Regions from separate parts of the Rhizobium ruizarguesonis genome, predicted to be linked through region 3. Evidence: predicted binding sites of a transcription regulator. Region 3 holds the regulator's gene; each other region holds the start of a gene.
What was found. Region 3 encodes LexA, which represses DNA repair genes until DNA is damaged. Its sites were predicted from a motif close to TGTTCNNNNTGTGTTCNG; they were not measured.

Region 1 (10,101 bases), 2.5 Mb from region 3:
ACCGAAGGCGCCTGCAGCGAAGCGTCGTTGCCGGAAAGCCTGGCATCCATCGTTTGCACATCGGAGAGGCTGACGCCGAGGGCCGCGGCGATTTCCTGGTGAATGGATTGCAGCGTCAGCTGCGTGTCACCCTTGGCGAGCTTGGCGCGAAGACGGCGCAGATTGAAGAACAGCGCCTTCTGCGCCGAACTCGTACCGCCGCGCACGATCGACCAGTTGCGCAGAATATAGTCCTGAATCGAAGCCCTGATCCACCAGCTTGCATAAGTCGAAAAGCGCACGTCGCGCTCCGGCTCGAAGCGAGCGGCCGCTTCCAGCAGGCCAACATAGCCCTCCTGCACCAGATCGCTCATCGGCAGGCCGAAATTGCGGAATTTACCGGCCATGGATATCACGAGACGCATATGGGCCATGGCGATCTGGTTGCGCGCGCCGCGGTCGTCGTGATCCTTCCAACGGGTGGCGAGATCATGCTCTTCCTGACGGGCGAGATAAGGGGCGGCCATCGCGATTTTGATCATTCGCCGATCTGCAGACATGTTCTTCATTTCGATCTCCCGAAACAGGCCTCTCGCCCTGAAATGAACAATAAAACTCATCTTCCGGAACATCGCTGTCCGGATTGAATGGTGCTCTGAATGCATAAAAGCCTCGCCCCTGGACTTTTCAGGGGGAGGCCCTATTTCTCAACATGTGCCGGTAAGACGGCTGGGCTGGACCTGTATCTTCACCTTGCCGGATGGGCAATATAGAAAAGGCATGATCCGCTCCTCATCGAACATTGACGGAATAGCAGTTCGCTCGCTGAGGCATTGCCCGACGAGCAGTCCGCAATTACGTGTGTTAAACGCGGCAGTCGGAAAAAAGTTCCAATAAAAAAACACGGCGCGAAGGCCGGGTTTTTTGATAGAAAAACAGGGTCGCTTTATGCGGCTTCGTCCTGTGAATCGTCTTCTTCGATCGCCTTGCCGCGCTTCGGACCCTTGTTGAGATTGGTCTCGACGAGGCGGACGGCTTCGGTTTCCGACATCTTGTTGACGGCGGCGATTTCGCGCGCCATGCGATCGAGCGCAGCCTCATAAAGCTGGCGCTCGGAATAGGACTGTTCGGGCTGGTTCTCGGCACGATAGAGATCGCGCACGACTTCAGCGATGGAAATCAGGTCGCCGGAATTGATCTTGGCATCATATTCCTGGGCGCGGCGGGACCACATAGTGCGCTTGACGCGCGCCTTGCCCTGCACAACCTTCAAAGCACGCTCGACGAAATCCGTTTCCGAAAGCTTGCGCATACCGATGCTCATGGCCTTGGCGACCGGAACCTTGAGACGCATCTTGTCCTTCTCGAAATCGATAACGAAAAGTTCGAGCTTCATGCCGGCAACTTCTTGCTCTTCGATAGCGGTGATGGTACCGACGCCATGAGCGGGGTAGACGATCGATTCACCGGTCTTGAAGCCGTGACGTGCTGTAGAAGGCTTTTTCTGCTGAGTCGTCATTCTATTCAAAAACTCCCTGTTACGCTTCCGGCGGCGGCCGGAGCCGGGTCAGTCAGGCCCGGGTGAGACGGTAGTATCCGTCGGGTGACTTCACTCTGGTCCCATCGGGCAAAAGCAAAGACTTCTTGCGCTCGATCTTGGGACCCGGCGCTCAAAGCGTTGATATGTCACGGAAACCGTGTACGGATTTGTTTTGCTTTCGTGATGGTTTTGGGCATGCGTCATGCCACAAATGGAACAGTAGCCGAAACCTATCATAAAAATATGAGGAAATCAATAATTTGCTTCGCTTGAGTCATGCGGGCAACACATGTCACCCATATGCCTCACGCAGCTTTTAAAACGTTTTGAGCTACGGTCGCCCGAATCCGGAGGCCGAATGTGGGCACTGTCTCAATCGCCGGAACCGGGTTTGTCGGAGAAATATTTCTCGAATTTTCCGGTCTCGCCATCCATTTCCTTGGCCTCAGGCAATGGGTCCTTCTTGACCGTGATATTCGGCCAGATCGTGGCATATTCGGTGTTGATCTTCAGCCATTTGTCGAGGCCCGGCTCGGTATCGGGCTTGATCGCCTCGGCGGGACATTCCGGTTCGCAGACGCCGCAATCGATGCATTCGTCAGGATGGATGACGAGGAAATTCTCGCCCTCGTAGAAGCAGTCGACAGGGCAGACTTCCACGCAATCGGTGTATTTGCACTTGATGCAATTGTCGGTCACGACATAGGTCATGAAGAACTCCAGGATTTCCATGCGGATGGGGCCGGGCAACCTGGAACGTCGCGCCTATCCCCGTGCCGGAGGAAAAGCGTGAGCAGGCTTGGGAGGCAAGCACGCTTCCGGCAGGTTGTCAGTGACGTATCGGCTTTAGCGCCGGATTTCAAGGATAAACGATCTGCAAAAACCGCCGCCGCAGACAGAGTTTTCTAATCCTCGTCCGACATCAGCCTGTCGATTGCACGTCTTTCCTTTTTGGTCGGACGGCCGGCGCCGGTCGCCCGGATCGCCTGCTCATAGGGCGTGAGACGTTTTGCCTCATCGGGCGGCGGGGATTGGTCGTCGTAGAGCAGGCGCGCCTCCTCGTAAGGCCCCCGCCGCTCGCCGGCAAGGCGCACGACGAGAACGACATCGCGCCGCTCCAGCTTGAGCTCGATACGGTCGCCCGGTTTGACCATCTGGCTCGGATGGTTGCAACGCTCGCCGTTGATGCGCACATGGCCCGATTGGATATGGCTCTGCGCCAACGAGCGCGACTTCGCCATGCGCGCGAAGAACAGCCACTTGTCGATGCGCTGGCGCGAACCGCTTGTCGGCTGTGTCTCCACGCTCATGATTACTTCTTCATCTGCTCCTTGAGAGCTGCGAGCTTGGCGAAAGGCGAATCCGGATCGATCGGCTTCTCCTTGCGCGGCGGCTTAGCCTCGAAGCGCAGCGGCTGTGAGCCGCCACGATTGTTATTGCGGTCGTTACGATCGTTACGCTCGCCGCGATCCTTGCGATCGCCACGATCCTGCCGGTCACCGCGCGGCTGGTCGCCCCGTGGTTGGTTATTGCGATCGCCCCTTGCCTGCTGTGGTCGGCCGCCATCGCGACCGGCGCCGTCCTTGCCACGGTTCTGGCGATTGTTGTCGCGGCCGTCGCCACCGCGATTGCCCTCGCCGCCTTCACCGCCGCCCGGCCGGCGATTGCGGTCGCCGCGCTCCTGGTTTTGACCGCGCTCCTGGCCCTGGCCGCCACGGCGTTCGCCATGCCCGCCGCGCGCCTGGCGCTGATTGTCGTTGCGACCGCCGAGACGCCACAGAAGAACCGGCTTCGGTTCTACCGGCTCGCCGGCTTCTGCTTCCTCGGGAGCCGATACCGCTTCAGCAGGAGCGGAGGTTTCTTCGGCGACTGAGGCTTCCGCAGGAGTGGATGTCTCGATCGGTTCAGCCGGAGCGGCTGTTTCGACCGCTTCCGTCACGGGCGCGTCGACGACCGCCGAAGCCGCCTCGGTTGCGGATGGCTCGGCAGCAGTCTCTTCAGCGGCGCCGTCGGCATCGTCGTGGTCGGCCCTTTCGGCTGTCTCTTCCACGGGCGTTTGCGCGCTGACGGCAGGCGTTGAGGCTGCATCCTGCGTCGCAAGATGGACCGATGCTTCTTCCGCCTTCACGGCATCGGCGCGATAGCCAAGTCCCTTGAGGATTTCTTCCATGTCCTCGAGTGTCGCACCGAGGATCGACAGCATCGCCGTCGTCGTCGTGAAGCGACGGCCGTCATAGGCGCCCTCCGGACGGTTGTTTTGACCAGGCTTCCACTGCAGCAACGGACGGATGATATCGGCAAGCCGTTCCAGAATGTCGATGCGCACGGCACGCTTGCCGAGGAAACGGAAGCCGGCCAGCTTGTAGAACATCCGCTCGAAGCTCGGATCGGTGACCACGGAGGTGCGGCCAGCGGCAAGCACGGGAATGAGATCGCCGTAGCCCGGCTTGTCCAAACCGTCATTCTTCAGCGCCCAGAGCAGCGTAATGAGCTCGGCCGGCGCCGGCTTCAGAAGTGCGGGAACGAAGATATGATAGGCGCCGAAACGCACGCCGTAGCGGCGCATGGAAGCACGGGCCTCCTGGTCCAGCGACTTCACCTCCTCGGTCACGTCGCGGCGGAAGAGCACCCCGAGATTCTCGACGAGCTGGAAGGCAAGCCCCTTGGCGAGTCCCTGCAGGTCCTCGGCGCGCGACAGGTCGTCGAGCGGCTTCAGCACCGTGCTGATATGATGATTGACGAAGCGCTCGATGCGGGCGGCGACGTGATCGCGCGCATTACCCGTCAGTTGCTCGTCAGCCAGCAGGATCACGCGCGGACGCATGATGTGATCGCTGCCCGAAAGCCGCGCCACCGGATCGCCCAGCCACCGGATCAAACCATCCGAGCCGATCGCCAGATCGCTGTTGCCGGCGGCATGCATCCGGGCCGCGCGGGCTTCGAACTCGAGCCCGAGCGCCTTCTGCGACGCAGCCTGAACCGCCTTGGCATCCGGTCCCTCCGTTCCCGCCACCGGCGTGAAGCGGAATCCGCTCAATTGCCCTACATGATGTCCTTCAACGAAGACATCGCCATTCACACTGATTTCAGCTTCCAGCATCGCATTCTCTCTCAGGCGCTTCATGAGCACAGATGTCCTGCGATCAACAAAGCGTTTCGTCAACCTTTCATGTAACGCGTCGGACAATCGATCTTCGATTTCCCGCGTCTTTTCCTGCCAGTGTGTCGGATCGGCAAGCCAACCGGGCCGATTCGAAACGTAGGTCCAGGTCCTTATCTGCGCGATTCGCGCCGAAAGCGTGTCAATTTCGCCATCTGTTCGATCGGAGCGATGAACCTGCTCCGCGAGAAACTGCTCGTTCACCGTGCCATAGCGGACGAGATCGGAAAAGAGGGTCGAGATAAGATCGGCATGTTGTGCTGGGGTGATACGCCGATAGTCGGGAAGCGCGCAAGCCTCCCAGAGTTTTTCGACGCGCGCCGGCCTGTCAGCGAGATCGATGACCTCGGGATAACGCGAAAGCTGTTCCAGCGCCTGCTGGTCGACCGCAGGCAGCGCCCGCGTCAGCCCCGGCACACGCGGTGCCGCCTCAAGGCTGGCGCGCAGCGATGCGATCGAGGAGAAGTCCATCTCCGTCGTCCGCCACTGCAAAACCTTGACGTTGTCGAATTCGTGCCCCTCGATGCGCTGCACCAGCTCCTCGTCAAAAGGCGAGACCTGTCCGGTGACGCCGAAGGTCCCGTCTCGCACGTGCCGCCCGGCACGCCCGGCGACCTGGCCGAGTTCGCCCGGATTGAGATTGCGGAACTGGTAACCGTCGAATTTCCGGTCCTGGGCAAAGGCGACGTGATCGACATCGAGGTTGAGGCCCATGCCGATCGCATCGGTCGCCACCAGATATTCGACGTCGCCCGCCTGATAGAGCGCCACCTGCGCATTGCGGGTGCGCGGGCTCAGCGCACCGAGCACGACGGCCGCGCCGCCGCGCTGCCGGCGAATGAGCTCGGCGATGGCATAGACCTCGTCGGCGGAGAAGGCGACGATGGCCGAGCGCTGCGGCAGTCGGGTAATCTTCTTCTGCCCGGCATAAAAAAGATGCGAAAGCCGCGGCCGCTCGACGATATTGATGCCGGGCAGGAGCTGCTGCAGGATCGGCCGCATTGTCGCCGCGCCGAGCAACAGCGTTTCCTCGCGGCCGCGAAGATGCAGGATGCGGTCGGTGAAGATATGGCCACGCTCGAGATCGCCGGCGAGCTGCACCTCGTCGATCGCGACGAAGGCGGCCTTGGTCTCGCGCGGCATCGCTTCGACGGTGCACACGGAAAAACGCGCATTGGGCGGCGAAATCTTTTCCTCGCCGGTGACCAGCGCCACATTCTGCGCGCCGACCTTCTCCACCACCCGCGTATAGACCTCGCGCGCCAGTAGCCTGAGCGGCAGGCCGATCATGCCCGTACCGTGCGCGACCATGCGCTCGATGGCATAATGGGTCTTGCCGGTATTGGTCGGCCCGAGCACCGCGGTCACACCGCGCCCGCTCAGAATCATCGGCTGCGAAGTCAGAGTCATGAGTCCATGCAAATGAGGCGGGTGGCCCCAGGAAAATCTTGCTTCCTGGATGGAAGCAGAGAACACATGGACAGCTGCCGCCGCAAACGCAAGGGCAGATTTCAAAATGCCTCGGGGATTACGACCTTTGCGAGTCGTGCGGAATGCCCGAATTTCCGATTCGGAACAGCGTGAGAACGAATCAGCGACGAATCGCTGACTCTCGCTGATTCAGCTTTTGTTCACGGCTAAGTATTGATTTTGAATCACTTTTTCCCACTAGATGCTGAATCGCGAGACTCTCTCCCGTTTGCATTTTCGAGGTCGCGGGTGACGATTCCCGCCCCCATGTTGAACGGGCGAAAATCCGCCCGAAATTAACCTCTCGACCAAAGCCGGAACGAATCGGAGACGAATCGCTGACTCCACCATTTTCACCTTTCGTTCACGGCCACATCTGGTAGCGGCCTCAGGTCCGGATGCTAGATGCGGATCGATGGCAGATCCCTTTGCCCCGCCGCGTCGCATCGGCACTAATCTTTCGAGAGCTGGATTCAGACGGCGTTAAGTCAAGGCGGCCCATGTTGGGGCTCCGATCAAACACGGAACGAATCGCTGACGAATCGGCGACATCTCGATTTTCCCGCTTTGTTCACCGCAACATATTGTATTTGCATGTCTTTTTAACCATAGCGGCAATTTTCCGAAATGACGGAAATTAAACCCTGAATCAGGGCTCCTCACAATTCGGAGCTCAACCGGGAACAAAAATCGCCAATGCGTGTTTCTCGTCCATCCAAATTGCCGGTGAAATGAAGGAAACACACCATGCTTGGCACAATACTACTTGTTATCCTCATTCTGCTCTTGATCGGAGCCTTGCCGAATTGGGGTTATAGCCGTGGCTGGGGCTATGGACCTTCTGGCGGTTTGGGGCTAGTTCTCGTGATTATCATTATCCTTGTACTAATGGGCCGCGTCTAAAGGCCAACTAACCTGGGGAGTTACGACATGATGAAGAAGATTGTTCTTATTGGTGCGCTCGTCGGCGCACTCGCATCTTGCACAGCGACCGAACAAGGCACGGCGATCGGCGCCGGCACTGGTGCGGTCATCGGCGGTGTCGTCACCAACAGCTGGGGCGGCGCAGCCGTCGGCGCCGTTGCCGGTGGCCTGACCGGCGCCCTGATCGGCCACTCGGTCGAACGCCGCGGCTACTGCGTCTATCGCGACCGCTACGGCCGCCGCTACGAGGCCCGCTGCTGATCGGCAAAAGCATCTCGGACTCCCAACGGGCGCTTCGGCGCCCGTTTTCTTTGCTGGTCCATTCGTCAACGTGACGTTGACAATCGGTTGCGAAAGTCAAATCTACCACCGCCCAACGGGCAGGCACATATTTCTTTCACGAGTGCAGCGGCAGGCACAGCCGCCGAGCGCAGTTGAAAGGAACGCCTCCAATGACCCAGATTTTCTTGAATTCTCTCGTCGTCGTTCTCATCGCGTCGGCTTTCCTGACGACCACGATATCAGCCCTCAGCCGCGAAGACCGCTCGCTGCGCAAAGTGCCGGCCAGAGTTCGGACACAGCGACATCCGAACACCGACCGCCGCTCTTGATCTTCCCGAAAACGCACCACCACTTCGGTCACAAGATCGCCGCCGGCATCACCGACAGACATCGATAAACAGCAATGGCGCGTCCTGCCGGACGCGCCATTGTTTTGAATCTAATCCGTACTGTTCAGTCGAAGAAGCAATGCCTAGACGAAGAACTGTCCGCCATTGGCCGTCAGCGTCGAACCGGTGATGAAGCCGGCATCGTCGGAGACGAGGAAGGTGACGCAGCGCGCGATCTCTTCCGGTTCGCCGAGACGGCCGACGGGGATCTGCGGAATGATGCGTTCGTTCAGCACCTTCTCCGGCACGGCAAGCACCATTTCCGTTCCGATGTAACCGGGGCAAATGGCGTTGACGGTGATGTTCTTGTTCGCGCCTTCCTGAGCCAGCGCCTTGGTGAAGCCGAGATCGCCCGCCTTGGCCGCCGAATAGTTCACCTGGCCCATCTGGCCCTTCTGCCCGTTGATTGACGAGATATTGACGATACGGCCGAAGCTGCGGTCACGCATGCCGGTCCAGACCTGATGCGTCATGTTGAACAGGCCGGTGAGGTTGGTATTGATTACCTCATGCCATTGCTGCTGCGTCATCTTGTGGAACATCGCGTCGCGGGTGATGCCGGCATTATTGACGAGGATTTCGACCGGACCGATCTCGCTTTCGACCCTGGCAATTCCCTCGCCGCAGGCGAGGTAATCCGAAACATCCCATTTGAACACCGGAACGCCGGTAACGTCGTGGAAGGCTTTGGCCTTCTCGTCGTTGCCGGCATAGCTGGCGGCGACCCTGTATCCGGCATTTTTCAGTGCCATGGATATTGCCGCGCCGATGCCGCGTGTGCCCCCGGTGACCAAAGCCACTCTGCTCATGTTCCGCTCCCCTTTTGTTTTTCGCCCGCCGCTTGGCGGGATCTTCAATCAAACATGGATCGTATGCTATTTAAAGCGCTTCAAAGCACATGGCCACACCCATGCCACCGCCGATGCAAAGCGTGGCGAGACCTTTCTTCGCGCCGCGGCGCTTCATTTCGAACAGCAGCGTGTTGAGAACGCGCGCGCCGGAGGCGCCGATCGGATGGCCGATCGCAATCGCCCCGCCGTTGACGTTGACGATCGACGGATCCCACCCGAGATCCTTGGTGACGGCGCAGGCTTGCGCCGCGAAGGCCTCGTTGGCTTCGACGAGATCGAGATCGTTCACCGACCAGCCGGCCTTCTCGAGCGCCTTGCGCGACGCCGGGATTGGTCCAGTGCCCATGATCTGCGGATCGACACCCGCCGTTGCCCAGGAAACGATGCGGGCGAGCGGCTGGATGCCGCGCCGGACCGCCTCCGCTTCGCTCATCAGCACCGCCGCAGCGGCGCCGTCGTTGAGGCCGGACGCGTTCGCGGCCGTGACCGTGCCGTCCTTGTCGAAGGCCGGGCGCAATTTCCCCATCGCCTCCAGCGTAGCGCCGTGACGGATATATTCGTCGGCATCGACCGTAACGTCGCCCTTACGTGTCTTGATGACGTAGGGGATGATCTCGTCAACGAAGCGACCGGCCTTCTGCGCTGCCTCCGCCTTGTTCTGCGAGCTGACGGCGAATTGATCCTGGTCATCGCGCGAAAGCTGCCACTGGCGCGCAACATTCTCGGCGGTGATGCCCATGTGGTAACCGTGGAAAGCGTCGGTCAAGCCGTCCTTGATCATCGTGTCGATCATCTTCATGTCGCCCATCTTGACGCCGCCGCGTAAGTGCGCGGCATGCGGCGCCATCGTCATGGATTCCTGGCCGCCGGCAACGATGATCTTGGCGTCGCCGGTGGCGATCTGCTGCATGCCAAGCGCGACCGCGCGCAGGCCCGAGCCGCAGAGCTGATTGACGCCCCAGGCCGTCGCTTCCTGCGGAATACCGGCCTTCATCGCCGCCTGGCGGGCCGGGTTCTGGCCCTCACCGGCGGAAAGCACCTGGCCGAGGATCACCTCATCCACCTCGCCGGGATCGACGCCTGCGCGCTCGAGAGCGCCCTTGACGACGGCCGCCCCGAGCTCATGCGCGAGGACTGTCGCGAAAGCGCCGTTGAAGGCGCCGACTGCTGTTCGCCCGGCGCTGGCGATGACGATGGATGGATTGCTCATGGGGACGCTCCTCGTTTTCGTCTCACTTACATAAGTGGAAACTGGCAAAGCTTGGAGCACAAGTCAAACGCGAAGACCGGCAGCCTTCCGCGAAAGCCCGATTCATCTGCTCTGTGAAAGGTTTGCCGCATCGCACAAAGAGATTGTCACCGGCCTTCTTTTGCGTTTACAGTCTCAAGTGGAGGAATATCCATAAATCAGACGGGGGTTCAGGAGACTGATATGGCGAAGCATGAGGGTCAGATCGTTATCAAGAAATACGCCAATCGCCGCCTATACAACACGGGCACCAGCAC
Region 2 (10,101 bases), 2.4 Mb from region 3:
GCATCGATGACGTCGCCGATATATTTCAGACCGAGCTTCTTCAGGGCAGCGACGGTTTGTCCTTCCAGCCGCAAGGCTGCAACCGGCAAGGACATCAGCACATGTTCCGCCGCCTCGTCCCCGATCACGCCGCCTTGCCCGAAGCGGGACGCGGCCCAGGAAAGGCCCGATGACGATGAGACCGCGCCGCGAGCATCGAATCCCATATGGAAAAGCCGCGACAGCACATCCTTGAGAAGCGCCTTTTCACCGCCGAAGAGATGGGCGCAGCCGCTAATGTCGAGAAACAGACCGTCCTTGCCGTCGAACGCCACCAGCGGCGTATAGCGGTCGCACCAGTCGGCAATTGCCTCCAGCAACCGGCGGTCGGCCGCCGGATCCTCTTCCGCAACCTCGAGCATGGGGTACATGGCGCGCGCTTCGGCAACGCCCAGCTCCTTCCTCAACCCCAGCCTCTCGGCCAACTCGTCCAGTGCCGTCAGCCGCATGGCATTGTTGAGCTTGCCGGAACAGACGATAGGCGGCGTTTCAGGACGCCCTTTCGAACGCCAGGAGAGCCCCCATCGCTTGCGGGCGATGCGGTCCGTTGGCAGATGCGGGAAGCTGAGCGCCAGAATGCGCTGACTGTTCGCCTGGAGGACGAACGAGGTTTGGTTCGGCGACAGGGAGAAATTGGCGGTCATGGGGGTTCCACTCCAGAAGAAAGGAGAGCGGGGCCGGATTGCGGCTCTTCTCCAGCGTGAGACGGAAAATCGGATTGCCGATGCTGCCGGAAAGTTTCGATCCATCCAGCAACGGCCGCAGACCGGATGGGGCTGGTTCGACATGCAGACGGAAGGCCGCACTGCTTGCCTCCTCTGCTCCCGCTTGGCGGACAAGGAAGAGCGGACGGCGGGCAGCATGCGCCCTGAGACTGAGCCTGCGGCTTTCGGTCAGGCCGAAATGGGCGGGATTGCCCCGCACTTCGAAGATGACGGCCGAGAAGGCAGCGCTTTCCACCGCCACCTCCGCCAGCCAGAGCGCCTCGTCCAGCTTGCGCGGCGCCGCATGGAGAAACCGCTCCGGGCTCAACCCGAAATCCCGAAGCCCGGGTGCATAAGGACGACCGGCCTCCAGCGTGCCGACGGCATCGCCAATCCAGAGTAACGGCATAAGCCTGCCGGCATCCGCTTCCTGTTTTTGCAGCCGCGCGGCAACAGCCATCGCCAGCCCGCTTGCCACACCTGCATCACGAGACAGAGCCGAGCGGAATTCGGTGATCGCATCGAGCGGCAACCCGCCTTCCAGCGCCCCGTCGAGAAACTCAACCCCAAACGCCAAGGGCGGCAAAATGCGTCTCCGGGGTGTCTTACCTCCTGCCGCCAGGGCTTCCCGCTCCGCCGCGGCAAGCGCCGGTGCGAGCTTTCCCTCCAGTCTGGCGATGGTTTCGCGGAGCGCAAAAAGCCGCTCGCGCGCCAGGGCGTGCTGCGCCATGGCGTTCTCCAATTCGTCTTGTTCCTGTTATGTTCTTATAGATTCCAGAGAGCTAATGAAGAGTCAACGGCCATTTTCTATGAATTTATTCCTGCCTTTGATTCCGCACTCGAAAATCGGCGATAAAGGTTCTATATGGGCCGGCAAAGGAAGGAATATTCATGGCCCGCATAGACCAGAGCGATGATTGGCGGGACCGCCATGCGCCGACGATCAGCACCTTCGAGTCGCTGGCCATGGAGGCCTATAGCCATCTGCCGGATGAATTTCGCCAGCTGACGACCAACCTCACGATCGAGATCGAAGATTTTCCCGATGACGACGTTTTCGAGGACATGGCGCTGGAAACCCCTTTCGATCTGCTCGGCCTTTTCGAGGGCAGGGGCATTTCCGAACGTTTCACGCTGGAAACCGGCGAGATGCCGAACCGCATCCGCCTCTACCGCCGCCCCATCCTCGATTACTGGGCCGAGAACGACGAGACGCTCGGCGATATCATCACCCACGTCCTGATCCACGAGATCGGCCACCATTTCGGGCTGAGCGACGATGACATGGAGCGGATCGAGGCAAGCGCCGAGGAAGCTGCCGAACGCTAGACGCTCCATTACTTTCAATCACGCATAATCCTTTCCGAAAATCGATTGCGATTTTCGGGGTTATGCGCTGAGCCTCACTGCTCGGAGAGCTTCATCTCAGGATCGTAATCCTTGCTTTCGACATGCTTGACGACGGCCTGGCCGCACTGCATCGCGCCGGTTGCGGCATTGAAGGCATAGGTCGGCGAGCCCTCAAGCGCCCAGCCCTTGTTGAGGGCGGCAGTGACCTTGTGGCAGAAGGAAGCATCGTCGGGACCGGTCAGGAAGCGGTAGAGTTTCATCACATCGTCTTTCGTGCTGCAGCGCGGGCTGCGATCAAGTGCGCTTTATGGACCAGACTTTCCGCCTGGACAAGATGCAGCCGCTCGACCATCCGCCCGCCTGCATTGATGACGTTCAGCCCATCGGAGGCAGGATCGGCAAAGGCTGATATGATCGCCTCCGCTTCCGCAATCGCTGCCGGATCGGGGCCAAAATGGCGGTTGGCGGGCTCGATCTGCGCCGGATGGATCAGCATCTTACCGGCAAAGCCCATGGCCCGGCCCTGCAGGCATTCGGCATCAAAACCCTGTTCGTCCCTGAAATCGTTGAAGACGCTGTCGATCGCATCGAGCCCGTAGGCGCTGACCGCAAGGACGACCTGCATCAGCCACGGCACGAGATAGCTCCGCCCCGGCTGTGGAAGCACGGCGGTTTCCTTGCGCAGGTCGTTGAGCCCGACGACGAGGCAATCGAGCCGCGAGCCCGGTGTGCGCCCGGCTTCGGCGATAACAGCCGCATTCAGGATGCCGCGCGGTGTCTCGATCATCGCCCAGATGCGCAGATCTTCCGGTGCATCGGCCTCGGAGAGAAGGTCACTGAGCGCCATAGCATCCTGCGGTTCGTCGACCTTCGGCAGCAGCACGGCGTCGGGATTGAGCGCGATTACCAGTTCCATGTCCGCCAGACCGAAATCGGTCGACAGATCATTGATGCGGATGATCCGTTCCTTGCCTTCCAGCGGCCGAGCCGAAAAGAAGCGCCTCAGATTTTCCCGCGCTTCCGCCTTTCTTTCCGGCGCCACGGAATCCTCGAGATCGAAGATCACCGCATCGCAATCGACAGCATGGGTTTTTTCGAGGGCGCGGGGATTGATGGCAGGTACGCTCAACACCGAACGGCGCAGGCGGGCGGAGCGGGTCGTGGGGTTTCGGCTCATGGGGAATTACTGCCAAGCTTTGAAAGCCGAAGCAAGCAGCCCACCCCAGAACATCGAGCAGAACAACAAAAAGCCATGCTTGCCTTGCAGAGAGGAAAGAGAAGGACCACATTCCTTTCCGAAGAAAGGTCTCTAACCATGCAGAACATTCGCTCCATCTTCCTCATGCTTGCCGGCGCCACCGTTTTCGTGGCTATGCTGCTTCTCACCTTTTCGGTGACGCTCGCCGCCGGCGGCATCCTGACCGTGATCATGGTCGGACGTGCGCTTTCGATGAAGATGAAGCCCGCTCCGGTTCGCGCCAAGGCAAACAACGGCCAGCGCGAAATGCGGGTGTGGAACGACGGCCGCGGCACGATCATCGATCTCTGATCATCTTTTCGCTGAAAAATTTGGCCGACACTGTCGCATCGCGCTTCCATGTTACGTCTTTGAAGCAGCCAGGCATTCAGCCCGCGCTTCAAAAACGAATGGAGGACAAGTATGGATACGACGACAGAGAGCAACCCGATCAAGATGCCACCGGTCAAGAATGGCCTGCTGCCCTATGTGACGGTCGATGGCGCGCTGAAAGCTGCGGAATTCTACAAGAAGGCTTTCGGCGCCGAAGAGGCGTATCTCGTGCCGGTCGACGAGAGCGGCCGAACGATGCATGTGCATCTCTACATCAACGGCAGCTCCCTCATGCTGTCGGATGCCTATCCCGAATACGGCCATCCCTTCAAAGGCCATGAAGGCTTCGCCATTCAACTGGTGATCGACGATATCGATTTCTGGTGGGACCGTGCCGTGGCTGCCGGCGCTGATGTTGTCATGCCGGTCGAACTGATGTTCTGGGGTGACCGCTACGGCCAGCTTCGTGATCCGTTCGGCGTCCTCTGGGGCCTGAACGCACCGTCCAAATAAGGGATAGGCTCAATCGGCGGATCGCGCGAAACGTCGCGTGGCCGCCGTCTGTGAAAAGATTCTCCTTCATTTCGGCGAAAAACTGGACTAGATGCAAATTCAGAAAGTAGATTTGCTGAAATGGAGCATGGATCATGGATAAATTCGTGAAGCTCACGGGCGTTGCAGCGCCGCTGCCGGTCGTCAACGTCGACACCGACATGATCATTCCGAAGGATTATCTGAAGACGATCAAGCGCACCGGCCTCGGCACCGGCCTCTTCGCGGAAGCCCGCTACAATGAGGACGGCTCAGAAAACCCGGATTTCGTGCTGAACAAGCCGGCCTATCGCGATGCCAAGATCCTCGTTGCCGGCGACAATTTCGGCTGCGGCTCCTCGCGCGAGCACGCCCCCTGGGCGCTTCTCGATTTCGGCATCCGCTGCGTGATCTCGACCAGCTTCGCCGACATTTTCTACAACAACTGTTTCAAGAACGGCATTCTGCCGATCAAGGTCAGCCAGGAAGACCTCGACAAGCTGATGGACGACGCCTCGCGCGGCTCCAATGCCATCCTGACCGTCGACCTCGAAAACCTCGAGATCACCGGCCCCGATGGTGGCTTGATCAAGTTCGATCTCGACGAATTCAAGCGCCACTGCCTGCTGAACGGTCTCGACGATATCGGCCTGACGCTCGAAAAGGGCAAGGCGATCGATAGCTTCGAAAAGAAGAACGCCGCTTCGCACCCCTGGGCAGCCTGAGCCCAATTCAATCGGTAACCGATCGAGCCGGGCTTTGCCCGGCTTTTTCTTTGGTGTGGGTCAAAGAAATTTTTCTTTCCAGCCCCTGAGTTTTTCGAGCGACACGCCGATGCCGCCGCAGACTTCGATAAGCGGATTGTCGAAGCGCTGAAGCAGTCCGGCATGCACATCGGCAACAGCAAGGGCCGCGCCGCAAGCCGGCTCGACCAGAATGCGCTGCGCATCGGCAAATTTCAGGCAGGCGGCAACGGCATCGGCGTCGCTGACGACAACACTTTCGATTGGATGATGCTTCGGCAGGTCGAAGACATGCTGTGCCACCTGCCGCGCGCCGAGCGAATTGGCAATCGAGGTAATGGCGGGAAGGGTGATGCGCTCATTCGCCCTGAGACTGGCGTTCAGCGAAGCCGCCCCTTCCGTTTCGACGGCGATAACAGGCACATCGGAAAGCCCGTTTCGCTTCAAGCCCTCGACAATGCCGGCAAGCAACCCGCCACCGCCGACACTGGTGACGACGCAATCGAATTTTGCCCCCTTCGCCACCACCTCGTCGATCAGCGTGGCATGGCCATCCCACAGAAGCGGATGGTCGAAGGGGTGCACATAGGTTGCCTTGCGGCTTCGGGCGAGTTCGACCGCATGGGCATTGGCCTCATCGAAAACCGAACCATGAACGAGGACATTGGCGCCCGTTGCGGCAATCGTCTGGCGGACATCGGCCGCTGTCGTCTCCGGCACGACGATCGTGACCGGCACACCGAGCGCCCGGCCGGCATAAGCTGCCGCAATGCCGGCATTGCCGCCGGAAGCACAGAAGATCTCGCGCGCGCCATTTTCCACCTCATGCTGGCAAAGCCGGCCGACGCCGCGCAGCTTGAAGCTGCCTGCAGGCTGCAGCGCATCAAGCTTCAGCCAGAGCGGTTTGCCGCTGGCGCTATAGCCAGGTGCTGTCTGAACCAAGGGCGTGTCGAGATGGAGAGGTACGAAAGGCATGGGGAACCATCCAGGGAAATAAGGTGGAGCTGCCTTTCTAATCCGTTTGCGGGCACAGGAGCAATCATCGCTGCTCAGAGCGAAGCGTACCGATTCACCCCTTCTCTCGCTTGAAATGCCCATTTCCGGGGTCTAAGAAACCGCAACTTGTTTTTCCCAGGAGGGTTTCATGACAGCGCGCAATCTTTTCCTGCTGCCGGGTGACGGCATCGGTCCCGAGGCCATGGGCGAGGTCCGCAAGATCATCGCCTATATGAACGAGGCAATGAATGCCGGTTTCGTCACCGACGAAGGCCTTGTCGGCGGTTGCGCCTACGATGCGCATGGCGCGGCGATTTCGGAAGCCGACATGCAGAAGGCGCTTGCCGCCGATGCCGTTCTCTTCGGCGCCGTCGGCGGCCCGAAATGGGATAGCGTGCCTTACGAAGTGCGCCCGGAAGCTGGCTTGCTGCGCCTGCGCAAAGATCTGCAGCTCTTCGCAAACCTGCGCCCCGCCATCTGCTATCCGGCCCTTGCCGCGGCCTCGTCGCTGAAGCCGGAGCTGGTCGAAGGTCTTGACATTCTGATCATCCGCGAGCTGACCGGCGGCGTCTATTTCGGCGAGCCGAAGGAGATCATCGATCTCGGCAACGGCCAGAAGCGCGGCATCGACACGCAGGTCTACGATACCTACGAGATCGAGCGCATCGCCGGTGTCGCCTTCGAAATGGCCCGCACTCGGCAAAACCGCGTCTGCTCCATGGAAAAGCGCAACGTCATGAAGTCGGGCGTGCTCTGGAACCAGGTGGTGACCGAGACGCACAAGGCGAAATATTCCGACGTCCAACTCGAACACATGCTGGCCGATGCCGGCGGCATGCAGCTGGTGCGCCAGCCGAAGCAGTTCGACGTCATCGTCACCGACAATCTCTTCGGCGACATGCTCTCCGACGTCGCCGCCATGCTGACCGGCTCGCTCGGCATGCTGCCGTCGGCCTCGCTCGGCGCGCCTGACGGCAAGACCGGCAAGCGCAAGGCGCTCTACGAGCCGGTGCATGGCTCGGCCCCCGACATTGCCGGCAAGGGCATCGCCAATCCGATCGCCATGATCGCTTCATTCGCCATGTGCCTGCGTTACTCCTTCAATCTGGTGAAGGAAGCCGACGATCTGGAAAAGGCGATCGCCAACGTGCTCGACAAGGGCATCCGCACTGGTGACATCATGGCCGACGGCGCAAGACAGGTCGGGACCGTCGAGATCGGCGATACGATCCTCGCCGAGTTCAAGACGCTTTCCGCCTGATATTTCACGTGAAACAGTTTCGGCCCTTCGCAGGATTCTTGCGGAGGGCTTTTTCCCAGGAACGCGGGCCGCATCGGCTTGGTCGAATTATCCCAAACCGACTATCCTCGGCCACAATCTCGTGTATTTTTGCGCCGGATTTTAACGAGCGCATAACCTCGACATTGGAAACGATCTTCCAATGGATTATGCGCCAATTCAAAATAATAGAGCGTCCTTAGCGCGTCGTGGCACTTTAGGGCAAATTCGAACGGACGACGGAATGCGGGCATTTTGGGCTTCCCTGAACAGGCGTTGGCGCCGGAGCAGTGCTGGCATGCCGCCTTTGCGCTGGCAGACCTGCCTCTTCATCACGTTGAATGCCGTGATCCTCTCCATGCTGCTCTTCGACGCGCCGATCGGCGCCAGCAAGGCTCCTGCACCGGTGAAGCACCTCGGCGAGATGCTGACCGGTTTCGGTGATTCCGCCTGGCTGATCTACACCAGCATCCTGCTGTTTTTTCAGGGCCGGGCGGGCTACAAGCTTGTGAAGACGGCGCGCTCCAAGGCACAGGCGCTTTATGTTAGCTGGATCGGCGCCTATCTCTTCACCACGGTCGTCTTCTCAGGCCTGCTCGCCAATCTGCTGAAGCGGGCGATCGGCAGGGCGCGTCCCGATCATTTCCACGACTACGGCATCTTTTCCTTCACGCCCTTTTCGGGCCATTCCGCTTTCGAAAGTTTCCCGTCCGGCCATTCCACCACGGTCGGCGCCTTCTTCGCCGCCTTCGCCCTGCTATTTCCACGCTATCGCATTGCCTTCATCGCCTGCGCCATCTGGCTCGGCATGACACGTGTCATGGTCGGCGCCCATTATCCGAGCGACGTCATCGCCGGCCTTGCTTTCGGCGCCTGGTTCTCGCTGCTGACGGCGATCGTTTACGCGCGCTGTGGCCTGCTCTTCAAGCTGGCGCCGGATGGCTGGCCAGTCTCGAAGCGGCTGTTTCGCACTGCATAATTCCTTAAATCGGAATCGATTTAAGGATAAAATTATCCAGCAATTCAAAATGTTACAGCGTCCTTTGCGCATCCGAAAAGACACGCGGCGCTGTAATATGGAAAGCCCGGCGCCTTGTGAGCGCCGGGCCTTTTTCTCAAGCGCGGATTGGCCTCAAACCGCCTCTCAATCCATGGCGTGGATATCCCTGTTCTTCGTTTCCGGCAGGAAGATCAGGCCGATAACCAGCGTGATCGATGCAAAGACGATCGGGTACCAGAGACCGTAGTAGATATCGCCTGCGGCAGCGCTCATCGCGAAGGCCGTCGCCGGCAGCAGGCCACCGAACCAGCCGTTGCCGATGTGATAGGGCAGCGACATGCCGGTATAGCGGATGCGGGTCGGAAAGAGCTCGACCAGCAGAGCGGCGATCGGGCCGTAGACCATCGTCACATAGAGGACGAGGACGAAGAGCACGGTGATCGTGCCGATCCAGTTGACGCGGGCCGGATCGGCGACCATGGCGAAGGTGCCGCCATTGGCGATGTTATAGACCGCCATGTCGGTGACGCCATTGGCCTCATCCGCCGTCAGCAGCTTGGTCTCGACGAGCTTCGCCGCCGGTACGGTTTCCTTCTCGCCGGCACGCACGGCATCGGCATTGAGCGACAGTTCCGGATTGGCTGCGATGAAGGCATCGAGCTTGGCATCCGGCACCTTGACGGCGCCGCGGTTCAGCGGGTAACCGGCATCGTGGAGCGCGATGTTGACGCCCTTTTCGAAGGCGGCGGTCATGCCCTTGGCCTTGTCGCCGGCAGCGACGACGTCGAAGCTTGGGATCGTCGCGTTTCCGACCTTCACCGTTGCCGGCTGTCCGGCGGTCCCGGGCACGACGTCATAAGGCACTGAGTTCCTCGTCAGGAACGCCGTTGCCACGTCGCAGGAGCTGGTGAACTTGGCCGTGCCGGTCGGGTTGAACTGGAACCTGCAATCGGCCGGATCAGCCGTCACCGTTGCCCGGATCGAAGCCTGCGCTTCGGCAAGCGCCGGGTTCGCCGTCCAGGTCATCGCCTTGAACAGCGGATTGTAGGTCACCGCCGCAATGAGAAGGCCTGCCATGATGATCGGCTTGCGGCCAATCTTGTCGGAGAGACCGCCGAAGATGACGAAGAACGGCGTGCCGAGGAGGAGTGCGATGGCGACCATGACATTGGCCGAGAACAGATCCACCTTCAGCACGTTCTGCAGGAAGAACAACGCATAGAACTGGCCGCCGTACCAGACGACCGCCTGGCCCATGGTGGCGCCGAGAAGCGCGATGATCGCGATCTTGGCATTTTTCCATGTCCCGAAGGCTTCGGTCAGCGGCGCCTTGGAGCCTTTGCCTTCCGCCTTCATGCGCTGAAACGCCGGCGATTCGTTCATCTTCAGGCGGATCCAGACGGAAATGCCGAGCAGGACGACCGAGACCAGGAACGGAATGCGCCAGCCCCAGGCGGCGAACTGAGCCGCACCCATCAGATATTGAACCAGGACGATGACGATCAGCGACAGGAACAGGCCGAGCGTCGCCGTCGTCTGAATCCATGAGGTGAAGTAGCCGCGGCGCCCGTTCGGCGCATGTTCGGCGACGTAGGTTGCCGCACCGCCATATTCACCGCCCAGCGCCAGACCCTGGAGCAGGCGCAGCCCAATCAGGATGATCGGGGCCGCGATGCCGATCGTGGCGGCACCCGGCAGGACGCCGACGAGGAAGGTCGACAGACCCATGATCATGATCGTCATCAGGAAGGTGTATTTACGGCCGACGAGATCGCCGAGACGGCCAAACACCAGCGCGCCGAAGGGGCGCACCAGGAAGCCGGCGGCAAAGGCGAGCAACGTGAAGATGTTGCGCGTTGCCTCGGGATATTGGGTGAAATAGGTCGCGC
Region 3 (10,101 bases):
CGATATCAACCGCGCGGCGGAAGCCGCCGAAATGCTCGGCCGGCTGGATGTCGGCCAGGGCGCCGTGGCCATCGGCGGGCGCATCGTCGCGCTGGAGGGGCCGGAAGGCACGGACGAGATGCTGGAGCGTGTCGCCGGTCTCAGAGCCGCCGGACGCATCTCTCCACGCCGTCGCGGCGCGCTCGTCAAGCTCTGCAAGCCTCAGCAGGATATTCGCGCAGACCTGCCGGCGATCGGCGTTTCCACGGTCCTGAATGCAAAGAAGGCGGGCCTTGCCGGCGTTGCGGTCGAGGCGGGCCGTTCGCTCGTGCTCGATCGCGCCGCCGTCCTCAAGGCCGCCGATGAGGCCGGGCTTTTCGTCTGCGGCATCGATCGCGAGCTGCCGGCATGGGGGCTTGAATGACCGGGGCGCCGCTGAAGATCGCCGTCATCGCCGGCGAGGTGTCGGGTGACCTGCTCGGCGCCGATCTGGTCGCGGCCCTGAAGCGGATCCATGCCGGACCGATCGAACTCGTCGGTGTCGGCGGTGAGGGGCTTCAGGCCCAAGGTTTGAAATCGCTGTTCGATTTTTCCGAGCTGTCGATCATGGGCATCACCCAGGTGCTGAGCCGGCTGCCAAGGCTCTATACCCTGATCCGCCAGACGACAGCGGCCATCATCGCTACCAGGCCAGATATCCTGCTCATCATCGACAGCCCGGATTTCACCCACCGAGTCGCTAAGCGTGTCCGTACCGCACTGCCCGATCTGCCTGTCGTCAATTATGTCTGTCCGAGCGTCTGGGCCTGGAAGGAATATCGCGCGACGCGCATGCTGCCCTATGTCGATCACGTGCTCGCCGTCCTGCCCTTCGAGCCGGCGACGATGCGTGCGCTCGGCGGGCCTGAGACCACTTATGTCGGCCATCGTCTGACCGCCGACCCAGCGCTGCTCGAAGCGCGGCGGCTGCGTGCCGCGCGTGCACTCGCCGGCGAAGCGGGCAGGGCGATCCTGATGCTCCCGGGATCAAGATCCTCCGAAATCGCCAAGCTCCTGCCGTTCTTCGAGGACGCGGCCAAGGAACTCGTCGCCCGCAACGGCCCGATGCGATTCCTGCTGCCGACCGTGCCGCACAACGAAGCGCTGGTGAAGGGTCTGGTTGCCGGCTGGGCCACGCCGCCGGAGGTGGCGGTCGGGCCGGCGCAGAAATGGAAGGCCTTTGCCGAAGCGGATGCAGCGATGGCAGCCTCCGGCACGGTGATCCTCGAACTCGCCCTTGCCGGCGTGCCAACAGTGTCCGTCTACAAGACGGATTGGATCATCCGCCTGCTCGCCCCGCGCATCAAGGTGTGGACGGGCGCATTGCCCAATATCATCGCCGATTATGCCGTCGTGCCGGAATATCTGAACGAGATCGTTCGCGGCGCCAGCCTGGCGCGCTGGATGGAGCGGCTGTCGGCCGACACGTTCCAACTGAAGGCGATGAACGAGGGTTACGATCTCGTCTGGCAACGCATGCAGACCGAAACGCCGCCCGGCGAGCACGCTGCCGAGATCCTTCTCGACGTCTTAAAAAAGAAAAAACCCGGTCGTTTCTGACCGGGTTTTCTTTTGGGTTCTTTTGAAGCGATCAGCGCTTCGAAACCGGGATGTAATCGCGCTTCGGTTCGCCGACATAGAGCTGGCGCGGACGGCCGATGCGCTGTTCCGGATCCTCGATCATCTCGTTCCACTGCGCGATCCAGCCGACGGTGCGGGCGAGCGCGAAGAGCACAGTGAACATGGTCGTGGGGAAGCCCAGCGCCTTCAGGGTGATTCCGGAATAGAAGTCGATGTTCGGATAGAGCTTCTTCTCGATGAAATATTCATCGGTGAGCGCGATGCGCTCCAGCTCCATCGCCACTTCAAGCAACGGATCGTCCTTGATGCCGAGTTCGCCGAGCACTTCATGCGTCGTCTTCTGCATGATCTTGGCGCGCGGATCATAGTTCTTGTAGACGCGGTGGCCGAAGCCCATCAGGCGGAACGGATCGTTCTTGTCCTTGGCGCGAGCGATATATTCCGGAATGTGGTCGACTGTGCCGATTTCGTGCAGCATGTTGAGCGCTGCTTCGTTGGCGCCGCCGTGGGCGGGGCCCCAGAGGCAGGCGATACCGGCGGCGATGCAGGCGAACGGGTTGGCGCCCGACGAACCGGCGAGACGGACGGTCGAGGTCGAAGCGTTCTGCTCGTGATCGGCATGCAGGATGAAGATGCGGTCCATGGCGCGGGCAAGCACCGGATTGACCACATATTCCTCGCAAGGCACAGCAAAGCACATGCGCAGGAAGTTCGAGGCGTAGTCGAGGTCGTTCTTCGGATAAACGAAGGGCTGGCCGATATGGTACTTGTAGGCCATTGCGGCAAGTGTCGGCATCTTGGCGATCATACGCAGGCTGGCGACCATGCGCTGGTGCGGATCGGTGATGTCTGTGGAGTCGTGATAGAAGGCCGACAGCGCGCCGACGCAGCCGCACATGACAGCCATCGGATGCGCATCGCGGCGGAAGCCGGTGAAGAAGCGGCTCATCTGCTCGTGCACCATGGTGTGGTGCGTGACGCGGTAATCGAAATCCTTCTTCTGCACGGTGGTCGGCAGCTCGCCGTAAAGCAGCAGGTAGCAGACCTCGAGGAAGTCGCCATGCTCGGCGAGCTGCTCGATCGGATAGCCGCGATGCAACAGGACACCTTCGTCGCCGTCGATGTAGGTGATCTTCGATTCACAGGATGCAGTCGAGGTGAAACCCGGATCGTAGGTGAAGGAAGCCGTGTTCTTGTAGAGGGCACCGATATCGATGACGCTCGGGCCGATCGTGCCGCTTTTGACAGCAAGGTCGACAGACTTGTCACCGATTTTTATTGTAGCGCTTTGATCCGTCATGCTGATCCTCCGAAATGGCGGTGGCGCCATAAAAGCGCCATAGGGGTTAAGCGTCCTCATCGATAGCTATATGATCGCGAGGCTAATGCCAAGTTACCGTGGCGGCATTTTGTGCATTGCGGCATCATCTTTTAGGCAGTGCAGCGATGAGCTATACGCATATCGAAGCCGATGATTCGACTGCTCTTTTGGCTCCTTCAATTTTCCCTCGCTTTTCAATCGATTATTCTTGCCGGATTTGATTGGCGGTTGCATTCTGGCTGCCTGGGCGGGTGATCTTGGGCGGCACATGCAGGAGTTGACGACAGTCGAATTGCGGCCGGAAGCAGGCGCCGGCCTTGCCGACACTGCCGGTTTTTCTCCGCCTGTTGTGGTGACGCGGCCGGCAAGGACGCAGTCGACGAGCCCCTTGCGGTACCGGCTGCCGGCGGCAGCCTCGCAATCGCTGTGTATCGGCATGCGCTTGCTGGGCGAAGAGGCGGACCATGGCCGTCTGCTGCTGGTCTCGCCGGTCTTCCTCGGCGCCGGGGCAGCCTTCTGGTTTCTGGCCGCATCGGACTTTCCGCTCGTTGCATCGCTGCTCTGCCTGTTGGTGCTGACCGTCGCGGTTCTCATCGCCAGCCGCAGCCGGGCGGCGTTGCGGGCAACGCTGCTGGCGCTTGCACTTGTGGCCTGCGGCGTGGTTTCGGCGCAGCTCGAGAGCCGGCGGGCTTCGACCGTGATCCTCGATTCCGCCGTCACGACGACGGTGACCGGCCGTGTCGAACGGCGCGAAGGCGACGGTCGCGGCCGGTGGCGCTATATTCTTGCCGTCACCGGCACGGAGGCGCCGGAGGTGAAGCGGCCGCCGGAACGCATAACCGCGATCGCCCGCGGCGCGGAGGCGCCTTTCGAAATCGGTGATATCATCACCGGCAGGGCGCGGCTGACGCCGCCGGCAGGCCCGGCACTTCCTGAGCTCAACGACTTCTGCTTCGGTGCCTATTTCGATGGCATCGGCGCCAACGGCTTCTTCTACGGGGCGCCGGAGAAGGTCGACTTGCAGGCAGGTCCGCAGGCCGCAAGATCGACGTGGGAAGCACTGCTCGAAGGGCTCTACCGGCTGCGCAGCGGCATTGGCGACCGCATAAGGTCGATCCTACCCGGCGACACCGGCGCTTTCGCCGCTGCTCTCGTGACGGACGAGCGGCGTGCCATCTCGAATGAAACGACGGAGGCGCTGCGCCAGTCCGGCCTGGCTCATATCATCGCCATCTCGGGCCTCAACATGGCGCTGTCGGCCGGCATCTTCTTCGTCGGTTTCCGGATGCTGCTCAGCCTCTTTCCCGGCGTCGCCCAGGCCTATCCGACCAAGAAGATCGCCGCCGCCGGCGCGCTGCTTGCCGTCACGGCCTATTTCCTGATCTCGGGCTTTGCGGTCTCCGCCGAACGCGCCTTCATCATGATGGCCATCATGTTGATTGCGGTCTTCTTCGACCGGCCGTCGATCAGCCTGCGCAACGTCGCGCTCTCCGCGCTTGTCATCATCGCCATTTCACCGTCCGAGGTCTTGGGTCCGAGCTTCCAGATGTCCTTTGCCGCGACGTTGGCGTTGGTATCGGGTTATCAGCTGTGGAAGGACCGGGGCATCCGCGAAAACGCCTTCCTGAAGCTGCCGGTGTTTCGGCCCATCGTTACGGTTGCGGGCTTCTTCGGCGGCGTCTTCCTGACCTCGCTGATCGGTGGGTTTTCCACCGCGCTGTTTTCGATCGAGCATTTTCATCGCTTGACCGCCTACGGCCTGCCGGCAAACCTCGCGACGATGCCGATCATCTCCTTCATCATCATGCCGGCCGGCCTGCTGGCGATGCTGCTCATGCCTTTCGGTCTGGACGTTTTGCCCTGGAAGGTCGTCGGATTCGGCCTCGATCTGGTGATCGCGGTCGCAAAGACCGTGTCCGGCTGGGGTGGCAATATCGACGTCGGCCGCTTGCCCGCCTGGTATTTCGCGGTCGCCGTCGCCGGCTTTCTGCTGTTGACGCTGCTCCGCACCCGGCTGCGCCATATCGGCACATCAATCATCGCGGTCGCAACACTCATCCTGTTGCTTCTGCCAGTTCCCCGGCCGCCGGATCTGGTAATTTCGGAGGATGGTGGTCTCGTCGCGGTCGTCGAGACGGCGGCCATGGCTTCCAACCGCGAAAGACCGCCGGATTTCATCTTCGACCAGTGGCAGAGAGCGCTGGTCCTGCCGACGCATCACCCGCCGAAGATGCTGGAGGGGCCTGCTATCCCGCCGGAGGGAGAAGACCGCCGCGTCAGGCTTTCCCGCGATCAGCAGAACGAAGCAAGGTCGGCGATGCGGGCGGCTGCAACGAGCGCTGACGCAAACCGCTTTTCTTGCGTCAAGAAGGCCTGGTGCACATCAAGGCTTGGCAATGGTCGCGTGGTTGCTGTCATCGACAATGCCGCCTATCTCGGTCCGGCCTGCGATGCGGCCGATATCGTCGTGACGTCGGTGCGCCTGCGCTTCAACAGCTGCCGCTCAGGTGCGACGCTCTTCACCGGTGAGACGCTGCGCAGGACCGGTTCCGTCGAATTACGCTTCGCCGATGCCGGCCTGGACGTCACAGCCGCATTCGATGATCTGTCGCGGCCATGGATGCGCCATCGCGCCTATGACTGGCGCAGCAACAGTTTTGCCGAATCCGGCCCGCCCAGTGTCAGTGATAGCGGCGAATGAGACCGACGAGTTTGCCTTGCACCTTGACGCGGTCCGGCCCGAAGATTCGGGTCTCGTAAGCCGGGTTGGCGGCTTCGAGCGCGATCGAGGCGCCCTTGCGGCGGAAGCGTTTGAGTGTTGCTTCCTCGTCGTCGACGAGAGCCACGACGATGTCACCGGGACTTGCGGTGCTGCCGTTGCGAATGATCACCGTGTCGCCGTCGAAGATGCCGGCGTCGATCATCGAATCGCCCTTGACCTCCAGCGCATAATGTTCACCGGAACCGAGCATGTCGGCCGGAACGACGATGTCGTGGGTATTGTTCTGGATCGCCGAGATCGGAACGCCGGCGGCGATACGGCCCATGACCGGCACGGAAACCGAGTTGCCGTTGTCGGCAACGGGTTTTGCGGCAGCGGGGGCGGCGACCGGCTGGGGCTTGCCGAGGCTGCCCTCGATGACGCTCGGCGAAAAGCCGCGCCGGGGCTGAATGCTGGGGCTGTAGGCCTCCGGAAGCTTGATGACCTCAAGCGCACGAGCACGGTTCGGTAGGCGGCGAATGAAGCCACGTTCCTCGAGCGCCGTGATCAGCCGGTGAATCCCGGACTTCGAGGCGAGGTCCAGCGCATCCTTCATTTCGTCGAAAGACGGCGGAACGCCGGATTCTTTCATGCGCTCGTGAATGAAAAGGAGAAGCTCCTGTTGTTTGCGCGTGAGCATCGACGTTGTGACCTCGTGATTGAAACAAATCCAGAACAGACACTATATGTTCCATATGTGTTCCGCAAGTAGCTAAATTTCCGTAAAACTTCGCGCCAACTCGTCGAGATTTTTATTTTCATTGGCCGGATTGGGACACAAGTCTTGCATTGAGGGTGGCGCTGTCGCAAATCTCTTGCCGTTTTGAGGAGGGATTATGATGAACACGCATTCCGCCAAACCGCATCCGCTGGATCATGTCGTGCTGCCCGTCGTCAATATTGATGTGGCGCGCGAAAGGATCGGCAAGCTCGGCTTCACCGTTGCCGCCGATGCGCGCCATCCCTTCGGAACGGAGAATGCCTGCGTCTTTTTTGCCGACAAGACCTATCTGGAGCCGCTCGGGATTGCGAGCGCCGAGGAGAGCGAGGCTTCTGCGCGGCAAGGCAATGTCTTCACCGCCCGCAACCGTGCCTTCCGCTTCCGCTGCGGCGAGGAAGGGCTTTCGGGGCTGGCTTTCGGCAGTGAGGATGCCAGCCTCGATCATCAGAACTTCGTCGGCGACGGATCGAGCGCTGGCGAAGTGCTGCAGTTCACCCGGCCGATGACGATGCCGGACGGTGCGCAGACGATTGCCGGCTTCAAACTGGCTTTCGCCGGCGACCTGCGCGCGCCTGACCTCTTCCTCTTCACCGTCGAGCGCGTCAATCCGCTGCCGGCCGACCGCGGCGCGCTGGAGACGCATGCCAATGGCGTCAGCGGCATAACCGAGATAGCGCTTTGCGCACCCGACGCCGCCGCCTTTGCTGCCTTCGTCGGCCTTGCCGTGGCGCAAGCGACAGTCGAGAAAACGAGTTTTGGCGTCAATATCGCAGCGTCGAACGCGAAAATCAGCCTGATGACGCAGGAAGGGCTGGAAGCCTATTTCGACATCGCCGTCTCATCCGGCGATCGCGGCCTGCGCGGCAGGGCAATCCTCTTTGCCGTCGCCGATCTTGCCGTGACAGAAGCGCATTTGGCTGCTAACGGGGTGACATACACGCGCAAGAACAATCGCATTGTGGTGAAGCCTGCGCCCGGGCAGGGCGCGCTCTTCGCCTTCGAGGAAACACGATGAGCACTGATACGAATTCAGAAGTCAGGATCGGCGAGGGCCAAGGCCAGGTCAGCTTTTCCAATACCGGCCGCCTGTCGCTGATTGCCGGCCCCTGCCAGATGGAGAGCCGCGACCACGCCTTCATGGTTGCCGGCACGCTGAAAGAGCTTTGTGAAAAGCTCGGCATCGGCCTCGTTTACAAGAGCTCCTTCGACAAGGCGAACCGGACCTCGCTCTCGGCTGAACGCGGTATCGGGATCGAAAAGGGCATGGAGGTCTTTGCCGACCTGAAGAAGGAATTCGGCTTTCCTGTCCTGACCGACGTTCATACCGCAGAGCAATGCGCGGAGGTGGCAAAGGTCGTCGACGTCCTGCAGATCCCGGCCTTCCTTTGCCGCCAGACCGACCTTCTCATCGCCGCCGCCAAGACCGGCCGCGTCGTCAATGTCAAGAAGGGCCAGTTCCTCGCTCCCTGGGATATGAAGAACGTCCTGAAGAAGCTCAATGCCAGCGGCAATCCGAACGTGCTGCTGTGTGAGCGCGGCGCCTCCTTCGGGTACAATACGCTGGTCTCCGACATGCGCTCGCTGCCGATCATGGCAGCGATGGGCGCCCCTGTTATCTTCGATGCGACCCATTCTGTGGCGCAGCCGGGCGGGCAGGGCGATTCTTCCGGCGGTCAGCGGGAATTCGTGGAAACGCTGGCGCGCGCAGCGGTGGCTGCCGGTATCGCCGGGGTCTTCATCGAAACCCATCAGGACCCCGACAATGCACCTTCCGACGGCCCCAACATGGTCTATCTCAAGGACATGCCGCGGCTGCTTGAAAAGCTGCTCGCCTTCGATGCGGTCGCCAAGGCTTGACGTTCAACAGCCTGACATGATCGTGCTATAGGCGAGATCCGAACACGGTTCGAAGGCTGGAAATTGCAGCATTGTAATTTGCCCGCCTTCGACTAAGACAGTTTTCGAACCGACTTATCACCCACCGAGCAGGAAGAACCCATGACTGCAATCACCGATATCATCGCCCGCGAGATTCTCGATAGCCGTGGCAACCCCACCGTCGAAGTCGATGTCTATCTCGAAGATGGCAGCATGGGCCGCGCGGCCGTTCCCTCGGGCGCCTCGACGGGCGCGCATGAGGCGGTCGAACTGCGCGACGGCGGCAAGCGCTACCTCGGCAAGGGCGTCCAAAAGGCGGTCGACGCCGCCAACACCGAGATCTTCGACGCGATCGGCGGCATTGACGCCGAAAACCAGATCCAGATCGACAACATCATGATCGAGCTGGACGGCACGCCGAACAAGTCGCGCCTCGGCGCCAACGCCATCCTCGGCGTCTCGCTCGCCGTTGCCAAGGCTGCCGCCCAGGCTTCCGGCCTGCCGCTCTACCGTTATGTCGGCGGCGCTTCCGCCAGCCTGCTGCCGGTGCCGATGATGAACATCATCAACGGCGGCGCCCACGCCGACAACCCGATCGATTTCCAGGAGTTCATGATCCTGCCGGTCGGCGCCGATACGATCGCCGAAGCCGTGCGCATGGGTTCGGAAGTCTTCCATACGCTGCGCAAGGAACTTGCCGCACAGGGCCACAACACCAATGTCGGCGACGAAGGCGGTTTCGCACCGGGCCTGAAGAGCGCGCCGGAAGCTCTCGACTTCATCATGAAGTCGGTCGAGAAAGCCGGCTACAAGCCGGGCGAGGACATCTACCTCGGCCTCGATTGCGCCTCGACGGAATTCTTCAAGGACGGCAAATACGTTCTCGAAGGGGAAGGCCGCACGCTGGAATCGGGCGCCATGGCCGAATATCTGGCCGAGCTCGCCGCCAAGTATCCGATCATCTCGATCGAGGACGGAATGGCCGAAGACGACTGGGATGGCTGGAAGACGCTGACCGACCTGGCCGGCAAGAAGACCCAGCTCGTCGGCGACGATCTCTTCGTCACCAACTCCGCCCGTCTTCGCGACGGCATCCGCATGGGTGTTGCCAACTCGATCCTCGTCAAGGTCAACCAGATCGGCTCGCTGACGGAAACCCTCGATGCCGTCAACACGGCGCACAAGGCGGCCTATACCGCCGTCATGTCCCACCGCTCCGGCGAGACCGAAGATTCGACCATCGCCGATCTCGCGGTCGCCACCAACTGCGGTCAGATCAAGACCGGCTCGCTGTCGCGTTCTGACCGTCTTGCCAAGTACAACCAGCTGATCCGCATCGAGGAAGGCCTCGGCCCGCAGGCCCAGTATGCCGGCCGCTCGATCATTCGCGGCTGATCGGATCTGATTTCCAATGGTTTGGCCCGCGCCTCTCGGCGCGGGTTTTTTATTGCGCGGTTTTTAGAGTCAACGAACGGTTAATCTCTGCGCGCTAGATTGAACGAATTGGTAATGCGTTCAAGAGCATGCGTGTATGTGGACAAAGCATCATAAGAAGAGAAAGATCGGCCGCTTCGTCATTCCGGCCATGACGGTCGCCTTCCTCTCCTATTTCGGTTATCATTGCATCCATGGCGATTACGGCCTGCGCGCGACGGAGGCGTTCGAGCATCAGCGTGTCGCGCGTGACAAAGAGCTTGCGATCTTGAAGGCGAAGCGCGAACATCTGGAAAATCAGGTCGCGCTCCTGAGTGACGGCTCGCTCGACAAGGATATGCTGGACGAAAAAGCGCGCTATCAGCTCAATATGTCGCGCGCGGACGA

Region 1: J3P73_RS23845 (helicase-related protein) is a predicted target of LexA. The motif match lies at 6,251-6,268, and genes of this name have one in related genera.
Region 2: J3P73_RS37670 (ImuA family protein) is a predicted target of LexA. The motif match lies at 1,493-1,510, and genes of this name have one in related genera.

What each region holds. Positions count from the first base shown of each region.
Region 1 is NZ_CP071678.1:4,885,363-4,895,463, forward strand. It holds gene J3P73_RS23825 (RNA polymerase factor sigma-32) at 1-548, opposite strand, end outside; gene J3P73_RS23830 (CarD family transcriptional regulator) at 926-1,498, opposite strand; gene fdxA (ferredoxin FdxA) at 1,892-2,230, opposite strand; gene J3P73_RS23840 (RNA-binding S4 domain-containing protein) at 2,425-2,829, opposite strand; gene J3P73_RS23845 (helicase-related protein) at 2,832-6,089, opposite strand; gene J3P73_RS23850 (DUF3309 family protein) at 6,897-7,052, shown strand; gene J3P73_RS23855 (YMGG-like glycine zipper-containing protein) at 7,080-7,334, shown strand; gene J3P73_RS23860 (hypothetical protein) at 7,526-7,684, shown strand; gene phbB (beta-ketoacyl-ACP reductase) at 7,828-8,553, opposite strand; gene J3P73_RS23870 (acetyl-CoA C-acetyltransferase) at 8,624-9,805, opposite strand; gene phaR (polyhydroxyalkanoate synthesis repressor PhaR) at 10,028-10,101, shown strand, end outside.
Region 2 is NZ_CP071678.1:4,989,390-4,999,490, forward strand. It holds gene J3P73_RS24325 (Y-family DNA polymerase) at 1-488, opposite strand, end outside; gene J3P73_RS37670 (ImuA family protein) at 529-1,473, opposite strand; gene J3P73_RS24330 (metallopeptidase family protein) at 1,635-2,072, shown strand; gene J3P73_RS24335 (DUF1737 domain-containing protein) at 2,147-2,353, opposite strand; gene J3P73_RS24340 (HpcH/HpaI aldolase/citrate lyase family protein) at 2,353-3,270, opposite strand; gene J3P73_RS24345 (hypothetical protein) at 3,409-3,642, shown strand; gene J3P73_RS24350 (VOC family protein) at 3,754-4,176, shown strand; gene leuD (3-isopropylmalate dehydratase small subunit) at 4,311-4,919, shown strand; gene J3P73_RS24360 (pyridoxal-phosphate dependent enzyme) at 4,980-5,912, opposite strand; gene leuB (3-isopropylmalate dehydrogenase) at 6,082-7,194, shown strand; gene lpxE (lipid A 1-phosphatase LpxE) at 7,457-8,191, shown strand; gene J3P73_RS24375 (MFS transporter) at 8,357-10,101, opposite strand, start outside.
Region 3 is NZ_CP071678.1:2,298,885-2,308,985, forward strand. It holds gene J3P73_RS11465 (LpxI family protein) at 1-403, shown strand, start outside; gene lpxB (lipid-A-disaccharide synthase) at 400-1,578, shown strand; gene gltA (citrate synthase) at 1,610-2,899, opposite strand; gene J3P73_RS11480 (ComEC/Rec2 family competence protein) at 3,189-5,621, shown strand; gene lexA (transcriptional repressor LexA) at 5,602-6,321, opposite strand; gene J3P73_RS11490 (VOC family protein) at 6,521-7,417, shown strand; gene kdsA (3-deoxy-8-phosphooctulonate synthase) at 7,414-8,259, shown strand; gene eno (phosphopyruvate hydratase) at 8,401-9,675, shown strand; gene J3P73_RS11505 (FtsB family cell division protein) at 9,812-10,101, shown strand, end outside.